Regions from separate parts of the Streptomyces sp. NPDC005483 genome, predicted to be linked through region 2. Evidence: riboswitches for the same ligand, from Rfam matches in the RefSeq annotation. Region 2 holds a riboswitch; the other holds the start of a gene.
What was found. A riboswitch is a leader RNA that binds a small molecule or an ion and turns the genes downstream of it on or off. The one in region 2 is predicted to bind cobalamin.

Region 1: linked by a shared signal. The riboswitch ahead of ABZT06_RS37085 (cobalamin biosynthesis protein) and the one ahead of ABZT06_RS34445 (HoxN/HupN/NixA family nickel/cobalt transporter) in region 2 are both predicted to bind cobalamin.

Annotation. Positions count from the first base shown of each region.
Region 1 is NZ_JBEXEA010000027.1:7,892-13,361, reverse strand. It holds gene ABZT06_RS37090 (cobyric acid synthase) at 1-957, opposite strand, end outside; gene ABZT06_RS37085 (cobalamin biosynthesis protein) at 954-1,895, opposite strand; cobalamin riboswitch at 1,993-2,136, opposite strand; gene ABZT06_RS37080 (hypothetical protein) at 2,266-2,487, opposite strand; gene ABZT06_RS37075 (inorganic phosphate transporter) at 2,514-3,752, opposite strand; gene ABZT06_RS37070 (lysozyme) at 3,906-4,655, opposite strand; gene ABZT06_RS37065 (class II aldolase/adducin family protein) at 4,850-5,470, shown strand, end outside.
Region 2 is NZ_JBEXEA010000022.1:45,109-50,578, forward strand. It holds gene ABZT06_RS34435 (PKD domain-containing protein) at 1-2,402, shown strand, start outside; gene ABZT06_RS34440 (metalloregulator ArsR/SmtB family transcription factor) at 2,419-2,766, opposite strand; cobalamin riboswitch at 2,848-3,054, shown strand; gene ABZT06_RS34445 (HoxN/HupN/NixA family nickel/cobalt transporter) at 3,083-4,177, shown strand; gene ABZT06_RS34450 (nucleoside hydrolase) at 4,190-5,152, opposite strand; gene thrS (threonine--tRNA ligase) at 5,191-5,470, opposite strand, start outside.

The sequences.
Region 1 (5,470 bases), on a different contig from region 2:
GGCGAGCCCGCGCTCGTGCAACCAGTCCAGCGCGCGGACGGTCCCCCGGGTCCCCGGAACGACGACGAGGTCGGCGTCGGCCAGTTCCTCCGGCCGGTCCACGAACCGCACCACGACACCGGGTTCGGCGGCGAGCGCGTCGACATCGGTGAAGTTCGACATGAGCGGAACCGCGCACACGGCCACCCGCAGCACGTCCTCGCCCACCGGGGCGGAGGCCCGGGAGTTCCGGACCCCCATCCCGTCCTCCTCGTCGATCCCGAGCCCGTGCCGGAAGGGCAGAACGCCGTAGGTGTGCCGCCCGGTGAGACCGTGGAGCATGTCCAGCCCCGGCTCCAGCAGCGAGACGTCCCCCCGGAACTTGTTGACGAGGAATCCGGCGACGAGCGCCTGATCCTCGGGGCTGAGCAGCGCCACGGTCCCGAAGAAGGAGGCGAAGACGCCCCCGCGATCGATGTCGCCCACGACCAGCACGGGCAGCTCGGCGTTGCGGGCGATCCCCATGTTGACGATGTCGGTACGCCGCAGGTTGATCTCGGCCGGGCTCCCGGCCCCCTCACAGATCACCGCGTCATACGTGCCCCGCAACTCGGCGAGACAGTCGAGCACGGTCCCGAGAAGCTGCTGCTGCCGCCCCCCGTGATACCCCCGGGCGCTCAGCTCACCGACCGGCTTCCCGAGCAGCACGACCTGGCTGCTCTGTTCGCCACCGGGCTTGAGCAGCACGGGATTCATCAGCGCGGTCGGCTCGATGCGGCAGGCCTGCGCCTGCATGGCCTGGGCCCGCCCGATCTCGGCGCCCTCGCGCGTGACGAACGAGTTGAGGGACATGTTCTGCGCCTTGAACGGCGCGACCCTCACCCCCTGCCGCACCAGCCACCGGCAGATCCCCGCGGTGACGACACTCTTGCCGGCGTCGGAGGTGGTACCGGCGACGAGAAGACCCCCGCCTCTCATGCCCGACGCCCCTTCACGAAGGTCCGCGCGGCGACACCGGCGCCGAGCGCGAGCAGCCCGACGCGCCGCGAGAGCCGTGCGGCGCGCTCGATGTCGTACGTGGCGACGGCACGCCCCCGTTGATTCAGCGTCGGCCGGTTCTCCACCCGCCCCGCGTACGAGAGGGTCCCCCCGAGCCGGACGCCCAGCGCCCCCGCGAACGCGGCCTCGACAGGCCCGGCGTTGGGACTCGGATGCTTGCGCGCGTCCTCCCCCCAGGCCCGCACGGCACCGCGGGGACTGTCACCGGCGACGGCGGCGAGCAGGGCGGTCAGCCGCGCCCCCGGCCATCCGGCGAGGTCGTCGAGCCGCGCCGAGGCCCACCCGAAACGCCGATAGCGGGGCGACTTGTGCCCCACCATGGCGTCCAGGGTGTTCACGGCCCGGAACCCGAGCAGCCCCGGCACCCCGCCGACGGCCCCCCACACGAGCGCTCCCACGACGGCGTCGGAGGTGTTCTCGGCGACGGACTCCACGACGGCCCGGGCGATCCCGTCGGCATCGAGAGCCTGAGGATCCCGCCCGCACAGATGAGGCAGCCGGGCGCGGGCCGCCTCGATGTCCCCGGTCTCCAGCGCCCGCCCGATGACCCGGGCCTCCCGCACGAGTGAAGTCCCGCCCACGACGGCCCAGGTGGCGGCGCCGGCGAGCACGACGGAGGCGGCACGGGAGGGACGTACGACCTTCTCGGCGACGGCGCCCAGCGCCACCGCACTCCCCACGCACACGGCGGTGTGCAGCGCGCCCCACCCCCGGTGGTCCCGCCACAGCACCCGCTCCACGGCCCCGGCGGCCCGCCCGAACGCGGCGACCGGGTGCCCGCGACGTGGGTCACCGAGCAGCAGGTCACCGAGAAGGCCGGCGGCGGCGCCGTACGCGAAAACGCGATCGGCACGCATCGGGTCAGCCGATCGCGGGGTCGTTCAAGTGCCGGGTACTGCTGGTCGATCGGCAGGCGAGCATCGCGTCATGTCCTCACTCAGGGTGTCCACGCCCTGGTTCGACGAGTCCGGCGGCGAGAGTTCCTGGCTCCCGGGGCTACCTACCCCGGTGACAGTGGCGGGACCGCGCCGGATTCGCACCGGCTTCCTCTTCTGCCGCCGTATATGGCTCCGGCAGTCCACCACGGGCCTTCGAGACCCGTCAACTTGCTGTTGACCTGCGGCGGGGGAGTGTGCAGAACCCCACACCGCCGGTCATGGAAGACGGCCGGGCGGGCACGGAACCCGAAGTTCCGTGCCCGCCCGGCCGTCGAGTGACGGGGTGCCGTCAGGCCACGATCAGATAGATCCCGTACGCCACCGCCGCCGCGCACGCCGCGAAGCAGGCGTAGGCGCCGGTGACGGCGAGGCCGGCCGAGTCGCCCTGGGCGGTGGCCCGTTCCTGGCGGGACAGGCCCATGATGCCGAGGGTGAACAGGGCCACGAGGCCCACGGTGACGACGAGGCTGACGCCGAAGACGGAGCCGAGTGCTTCCCAGTCGATCTTCATGGTGAGGCTTCCTTAGTACTGCGGGTTCAGACGGCGGCCGGCGGGGCGGCCGGTTCCGTCGTGGCGGGCGGGGCCGGGATCGTGGCGATGAGGTCCTCGGCCACGGGGCCCGCGGGCGGCGGGATCACGGCGGCGATGGCCGTGGTCACCACGCCGGCCGGCTCGTCGGTGTGGTTGACGTTCGACGCGTCCACGACCTCGCGCCGCGAGAGCTTCCAGATCGCCGCGCTGGAGGCGACGAGGAAGACCGCCACGACCGCCGTACCCCAGTCGCCGAGGTCCGTGACGGTCTCGGCCAGTGCGCCCACCAGGGCCGCTGCCGGCAGGGTGAGACCCCAGGCGACGAGCATGCGGGTCGCCGTCGACCAGCGGACCACCCCGCCCTTGCGGCCGAGACCCGCGCCCATCACCGAACCGGAGACGGCGTGCGTGGTGGACAGGGAGAAGCCGAGGTGGGACGAGGCCAGGATGACCGTGGCCGCGCTGGTCTGGGCGGCGAAGCCCTGCTGCGGCTGGAGGTCGGTCAGGCCCTTGCCCATGGTGCGGATGATGCGCCAGCCGCCGAGGTAGGTGCCGAGCGCGATGGCGAGACCCGCGGAGAGGATGACCCAGGTGGGCGGGTCGGAGTCGGGGGCGACGGCGCCGCCGGCGACCAGGGCGAGGGTGATGATGCCCATCGTCTTCTGCGCGTCGTTGGTGCCGTGGGCCAGCGAGACCAGGCCGGCCGAGGCGATCTGACCGGTGCGGTAGCCCTTCGCGGCCGCCTTGCCGTCGGCCTTCTTGCCCAGGGTGTACGAGAGGCGGGTGGCCAGCATGGCGGCGACGCCCGCGACGATGGGCGCCGCGACCGCCGGGATGAGGACCTTGGTGACGAGCGCGTCGCCGTGCACCGCGCCCGTGCCCGCCGAGGCGATGGTGGCGCCGATCAGGCCGCCCATGAGGGCGTGCGAGGAACTGGAGGGCAGGCCCACCAGCCAGGTCAGCAGGTTCCAGAGGATCGCGCCGACCAGGGCGGCGAAGATGACCTCGGGACGGATGCCGGTCTCGTCGACGAGACCCTTGGAGATCGTGTTGGCGACCTCCACCGAGAGGAAGGCGCCCACAAGGTTCAGCACGGCGGACATGGCCACCGCGACCTTGGGCTTGAGCGCACCGGTCGAGATGGTGGTGGCCATCGCGTTGGCGGTGTCGTGAAAACCGTTCGTGAAATCGAACGCGAGTGCGGTGACGACCACAATCGCGAGGATCAGCGAGAAGTTTTCCATTTACCCAGGCAATCGTTCGAGGTCATTGGCACGTTGAACGTAAGTAACCTGGATGAACGGAAGGTGAACTGGGGCAGGCCGCACGGTGACCGGAAACTACGGCTATTGCTCTGCCGGACCTCAAGGCTCCCGTGCGCCCCGTGCGTCCCACGGCTATGACCCGGCGGCGAACCTCTTCAACTGACGCGCCGACCCGTTGAAGAGATTTTGGTCACCCGGCAGGCTGCCGCTGTTGTCGTACTGCCAGAGCGTCCAGTACGACCATCCGCCGGGCAGCGCTCCCGCGTCCGCCGAGTTGTAGCGGGCCACCCACAGCGCGTGGTCGGAGGCGAAGGCGCCGCTGCCGCCCGTGCAGGCGTTCCACCAGTGGGCAGTCGTGTAGATCACCGGACGCCGACCGGTGAGCCGCTTCACCTCGTCGCTGAACGACCTGATCCAGTCGACCAGCTGCGCTTTGCTCCTGCTGTAACACCTGTGCTTCTTGTCGTACGGGTTGTACTCGATGTCGAGCGCGGGCGGCAGGGTCCAGCCGTCCGCGGACCAGGCGCCGCCGTTGCGCACGAAGTACGCGGCCTGCGCCTTGCCCGACGACTTGTCCGGCAGGGCGAAGTGGTACGCCCCGCGGGTGATGCCCGCGTCGCGCGCGCCGTCGTACTGCTGGTCGAAGTGTGGATTGCGGTAGTTCGTGGACTCGGTCGCCTTGACGTAGACGAACGTGGCGCCCTTGGCCCTGGCCTTCGGCCAGTCGACGTCCTTCTGGTGCGAAGAGACGTCGTGGCCCTTCGGCAGGCCCGCCGCCGAGGCGGGTGTCCCGGCGAGTGCCGTGCCCCCCACGACGAGCGCGGCCACGGTCATGGCCAGGGCGCGGGTTCGGTGACGGGCAGCCTTGCGATCACGGGCCATGTGTCCCCCCGGAATGGCGTCGTGCACGACAAAGCCCAGAGATTACTGGAAGATCATCGGATTACGGTCGGTCTCCGGCCAAGACGCACGAGAGGGGCGCATATACATAAATGCGCCCTTTCGAAGCGCCGGGTCGCGCCCCGAAACGCCCCGCCTCCGCGACGGCCCGGCACCCCGGCTGGCAGGATCGCCGCATGGCTGAGGAACGGCGGGATCCGAGGGACGCAAGGGGTACCGGGGGCGGCACGCGGGAGGTGCGTGCCGAGGAGGCGGACGCCTGGGGCGAGTTGGTCGGCATCGCCCGCCGGACGGTCACCGAGGGACTGGTCGTCGGCACCTCCGGGAACGTCTCGGTGCGTGTGGGCGACACGGTCCTGGTCACCCCGTCGGGTGTGCCCTACGACCGGCTCACCCCGGACGACGTGACGGGCGTCGACCTGGAGGGCCGTCAGGTCCTCGGCACCCTCGTACCGACGAGCGAACTCCCCATGCACCTCGCCGTATACCGCGACACGGGCGCGGGTGCGATAGTCCACACCCACGCGGTGCACGCCACGGCCGTCTCCACGCTCGTGCCCGAACTCCCGGCGATCCACTACATGAGCGGCGCCCTCGGCGGTGCCGTCCGGGTCGCCCCCTACGCCACCTACGGCACCGACGAGTTGGCCGCGAACATGCTCCAGGCCCTCACCGGCCGCTCCGCCTGCCTCCTCCAGAACCACGGCACGATCGCCTACGGCGGCACCCTCGCCCAGGCCTACGACCGGACGGCCCAACTGGAATGGATGTGCCACCTCTGGCTCACGGCCCGCGCG
Region 2 (5,470 bases):
CGGGCGGAGCCAGCCCGCTGGTCTTCGCGGGCGCGCAGCACATCACCTACCGCGTGGCCACGGTCAGAGCCGGCACCACGGCGACCACGCCGGCGGTCGCGGTCGACGGTTCCTCCTCCGGCATCACGCTCACCCGTGACCTGGTCACCACAACGTCCCGTCCCGGCTTCGGCAGTGCGGCCGGAGCGCAGGACATCACGCTCGCCGACGACCGCGTCGACACGGGCGCGGCCGACGGCGTCTCGGCCGTGGGCACCACGGGCATCCACCTCGCCGGCGACACCGTCATGACCCTCTGCGGAAGCGCGGTCAGGCTGACCGGGGGCACCTCCGGATCGGTGGAGAACACCGTCGCGCTGCCCGGCGGGACCACCAGCTGCTCCAGCACCGGCACACCGGCCGAGATGACGGTGGACTCCTCCTCCGCCTCCCAGGTCACCGCCGACTACAACGCGGTCAACCCGCTGTCCACCGGCACCGACTACGACTGGGCCGGCACCGCGTACGCCACCCGCGAGGCCTTTCAGGCCGGCACCGGCCAGGGCGCCCACGACCTGGACCAGACGGATCTCACCCTCCCCTACGAGGGACGGCCGACGGAACACTCCCCGCTCATCGACTCGGCCGACGCGAACGCCCCGGGTGAAACGTCCACGGACTACGACGGCCGCCCCAGGGTGAACGACCCGCTGGTCGCGGACACCGGCACGGGCGACAGCTCCTACGACCGCGGCGCCACGGAGTTCCAGGACCCGTTCACGGTGAGCGGAGTGGGCATGTCGCCCGGGGGCGCCTACGTCGGAGTGGCGACCACCTTCACCCCCGAGGTGACCAACCCCTGGTCGGACTCACTGGACGGCGCGAGTTACGTGTTCGACTTCGGCGACGGCACCACCGCCACGTCGACCACCGGCTCCGCGACACACACGTACACGCAGGACTCCGGGAGCGCGGACCTGAAGCTCACGGTGGTGATCGACAGGGCCGACGGCACCCGGATGGGCATCGGGGACATCTCCTTCCCGGTCACCCAGCCGCCCGGCCCCACCACGGGCCTCTCCTGCGAGCAGGACCCGCCCCAACCCCTCACCGCGATCTGCATGTTCACGGCCGACGACTACTACCCGGTCACCAGCGACCGGATCACGTTCGGCGACGGCTCGGCGGCCGTCACCGTCACCGGTACCAGTGGTTACCCCACCCATACCTACGCCGCCGCCGGCTCGTACACGGTCACGCAGAAGATCACCGACTCCGACGGACGCACCGGCACGGCGACCGCCAGGGTGACGGTCGGCCCTTCCTACGTGGTCACCGGCCCGAGGCGCATCCTGGACACCCGCCACGGCACGGGCGCGCCCCAGCGGCCGGTGGGCCCCGGCGGTGTGCTGCGCCTGAAGGTGCTCGGCGCGGGCGGCATCCCGGCTTCCGGGGTGACCGCGGTGACCATGAACGTCACCGACGCCGACGCCACCGCGAACAGCTACGTCACGGTGTACCCGGACGGCAGCGGCCGCCCGACGGCCTCGAACCTGAACTTCACCGCCGGGCGCGTCAATCCGAACCTGGTCACGGTCCGGGTCGGCGGCGACGGCTACGTCGACCTCTACAACGCCCACGGCCACGTCGACCTCATCGCCGACGTGCAGGGCTACTTCACCAGTGTGCCCAGGACCGGCGCGCACCTGAGCGGTCTGTACCCCCTCACCACACCCGAACGGAACCTGGACACCCGCAACGGCACCGGCGTGCCCAAAGGCAAGGTCGCACCGGGCAGCACCACGACCGTCACCCTGCGCCCCGGCGTGTCTTCCGCGGTGGCCGCCGTCCTCGACATCACCGCGACGGGAGGCACCGCGAGTGGCGTCGTCACCGTCTACTGCGGAAGCCGGCCCAGCACGTCGAACCTCAACTACCGCGCCGGGCAGACCGTCTCCAACCTGGTCGTCACTCCCGTCTGCAACGGCAAGATCGAGATCTACAACAGTGGCGGGCACGTCGACCTGATCGCGGACCTCCAGAGCTTCTACGTCACAGGGGGGTACGCCTTCGTACCGACCGGGCCCACCCGTTTCCTCGACACCCGCAACGGCACGGGCGTCCCCGCCGGACCGCTGGGCGCGAACGGCACCCTCACGGTGAAGGTCGCCGGCGTCGACGGCGTCCCGGCCGAGGCCCAGGCGGTGCTGGTCAACCTCACCGGGGTCGGGCCGACCACCGCCACCCACCTGACGGCCTACGGCGACGGCGGCCTCCCGACCGTCTCCAACGAGAACCTCGCGGCCGGAGAGACCCGCCCGGTCCTGGCCCTGCTCCCGATCGGCGCCGACGGCTGCATCCGCGTCCACAACGCCCAGGGAACCGTCGACGTCGACGGCGACCTGGCGGGCTACTACGGCTGACCGGCTCCGGCGCGGTTCAGGACACCTGCTGCAACAACCCCCGCACCTCGTCGTCCACCACCCGGTACCGCACCACCCGCCCCTCCTTCTCCCCCGCCACCACCCCGGCCGCCCGCAGCAGCCGTAGCGCCTGCGATACGGCGGGGTCGTTCATGCCGGTGGCGATCGCGAGGTCGGAGACCGCCAGGGGGCCGGTGCGGTGCAGGGCGAGGAGCAAGGAGAGGCGGTTCGGGTCGGCGAGGAGGGCGAAACGGTCGGACCAGGTGCGGACGTGTCCCGGGTCGCCGATCGCGGCGATGGCGTCGCACACCCGGTGTCCGTCGATGGTGCGGCGGTCGGCTCGGTCGGCCGGGACGAGGTGCATGGGGCTCATCCTCGCAGGCGGTCTTGTGTGATCTTCCATACCTGCGCAGGTATGCAGCTATGCAGGAGCCCCCGCCCCCGCCTACGGTGGTCGGGCCGTGGTGCTCGGGAAGCCGGTGACGACCCCTCAAAGGTCCATTCCGGTGCGGCCCTCGCCACTGTGATCGGGGAGTTTCCCTCCCACGTCCCTCGCGGGACAGCCACTGGCCGTCACCATCAGGCCGGGAAGGCGGGCAGGGAAACGCACGACCCGTAAGCCAGGAGACCGGCCACGGCAGCTCACGCGTTCATCCACGAGGTGCTGGAGTGACCACCGTATGACTGACCCTGCCCTGCCCGAGACCGCCACCTCCTCCTTCCGCTGGCGCCGCGAGGACACCGTCAAAACGGTCGGTCTGATGGCCGCGATAGCCGCCCTGCACGTCATCGCGTTCGGGATTCTCTTCCTTCTCGTCGTCCCCGAGCACTACGAGGTGGGCGACAAGGCCTTCGGCATCGGACTCGGGATCACCGCCTACACGCTCGGGATGCGGCATGCCTTCGACGCGGACCACATCGCCGCGATCGACAACACCACCCGCAAGCTGATGGCGGACGGGAAGCGGCCGGTGTCCGGAGGGTTCTGGTTCGCGCTCGGGCACTCCAGCGTCGTGGTCCTGCTCGCCGCGCTCATCGCGGGCGGCACCCAGCTCGCCGGCAAGGTCATGAACGAGGGCTCCAGCACCCACCAGGTCCTGGGTTTCCTCGGTACGACGGTCTCCGGGACGTTCCTCTACCTCATCGCCGCCCTCAACCTGGTCGCCCTGCTGGGCATCCTGAAGGTCTTCCGGGCGATGCGGGCGGGGTCGTACGACGAGAACGAGCTGGAGCAGCATCTCGACTCGCGCGGGTTCATGAACCGGATCCTCGGGCGGCTCACCAAGTCCATCACCCGGCCGGGGCAGATGTTCCCGCTGGGCTTCCTGTTCGGGCTCGGCTTCGACACCGCCACCGAGGTCACGCTGATGGTGATGGCCGGGTCGGGCGCGGCCGCCGGGCTGCCCTGGTACGCGATCCTGTGCCTGCCGCTGCTCTTCGCCGCCGGAATGAGCCTGTTCGACACCCTCGACGGCACCTTCATGAACTTCGCCTACCAGTGGGCCTTCTCCAACCCCGTCCGCAAGGTCTTCTACAACCTCGCCATCACCGGGCTGTCCATCGCGGTCGCCTTCTTCATCGGCACGATCGAGCTCGTCGGAGTCCTGCACGACAAGTTCGACCTCACCGACGCCCTCACCACCTGGATCGCCGACATCGACCTCGACAACGTCGGTTACGTCATCGTCGGCCTGTTCGTGGTGGTGTGGGCGGCGGCGATCGCCTACTGGCGGCTCGCGAAGGTGGAGCAGCGGTGGGGCGTCAGCGGTTCCTGAGGTCGCCGGTGACTAGACCCCCTCCACCGCCGTCAGCCACAGCTTCACGTAGCGCTCCACATCCACGCCCAACCCCACGTCCACCAGGGTCACTTCGCGCTCGCCCTCGTGGATCTCGGACTCGCCGGGACGGCGGCGGCGGTCGACGACGGTCTGGCCGCGGGTCGGGCCGGGCGCCAACGACACCTCCACCGGGAGGAGTTCGGTGGTCAGACCGTCCGGGTCGACGACCGCGCAGACCGCGCCCGCGTCGCCGAGACCGCCGGTGGGGGTGGGGTCGCCGGAGGTGGCCGGGTCGCGGTGGGCGAGGAGTTCGCCGGCCATGCGCAGGGACGGCTCCGAACTGGCGCGCAGCCGCTGGACGTCCGCCGCCGGGACGATGACCCGCTCGAAGACGTCGAGCCCGTACATCGTGATCGGCACCCCGGCGGTGAGCAGGACCGCGGCCGCCTCGGGGTCGTGCCAGACGTTGAACTCCGCCACCGGTGTGGCGTTCCCGGTCGCCACGGCGCCGCCCATGAACACGATCCGCTCGATGTTCCGCACCACTTCGGGGTGGGTGCGCAGGAGCAGGGCGATGTTCGTCAGCGGCGCGGTGGGGACGAGGGTCACCGGCCTGGGCGAGGCGAGGATCTCGCGCCTGAGCAGCGTCACCGCGTCCACGTCCACCGCCACCCGGGTCGGCGCGGGCAGCCCCAGGTCGCCCATGCCGTCGAGCCCGTGCACGTGCTGCGCGGTGCGCACGGGCTCGATCAGCGGCCGCGCGGCACCCCGGGCGACGGGGATGTCCCCGGCCCCCGCCTGCTCCAGGACGGTCAGCGTGTTGCGGACGACGCCGTCGACGTCGGTGTTCCCGGCGACACAGGTGACCGCGCGCAGGTCGATGCCTGGATGCCGGACGGCGAACAACAGAGCCAGGGCGTCGTCGACACCGGTGTCGCAGTCGATGATCACCGGGATGGGCTGACCGGTCACGGCGGGAGTCCTTTCGTCACTGGCGTACGGGACCGACCTTACGCAGCCGCCCAGAGTTCGGCCCCGCGGTCACCGGCCCGGACGGCGATCCGGTCCAGCAGCTCGTCGACCGGCACGACTCCGGGCCTGCGGCCGTCCCGCAGCCGTACGGCCGCACAGCCCGCGCCGGCCTCCCGCTCGCCGATCACCGCCTGGTACGGCACCCGGCGCGCGGCGCGGACGCGGGCGCCGAGGGTGCCGTCGCGGGGGCCGGAGAGCTCGGCCCGGATGCCGCGCGCTTCGGCCCGCCGTACGACGTCGAGGGCCCGCTCCTCCTGT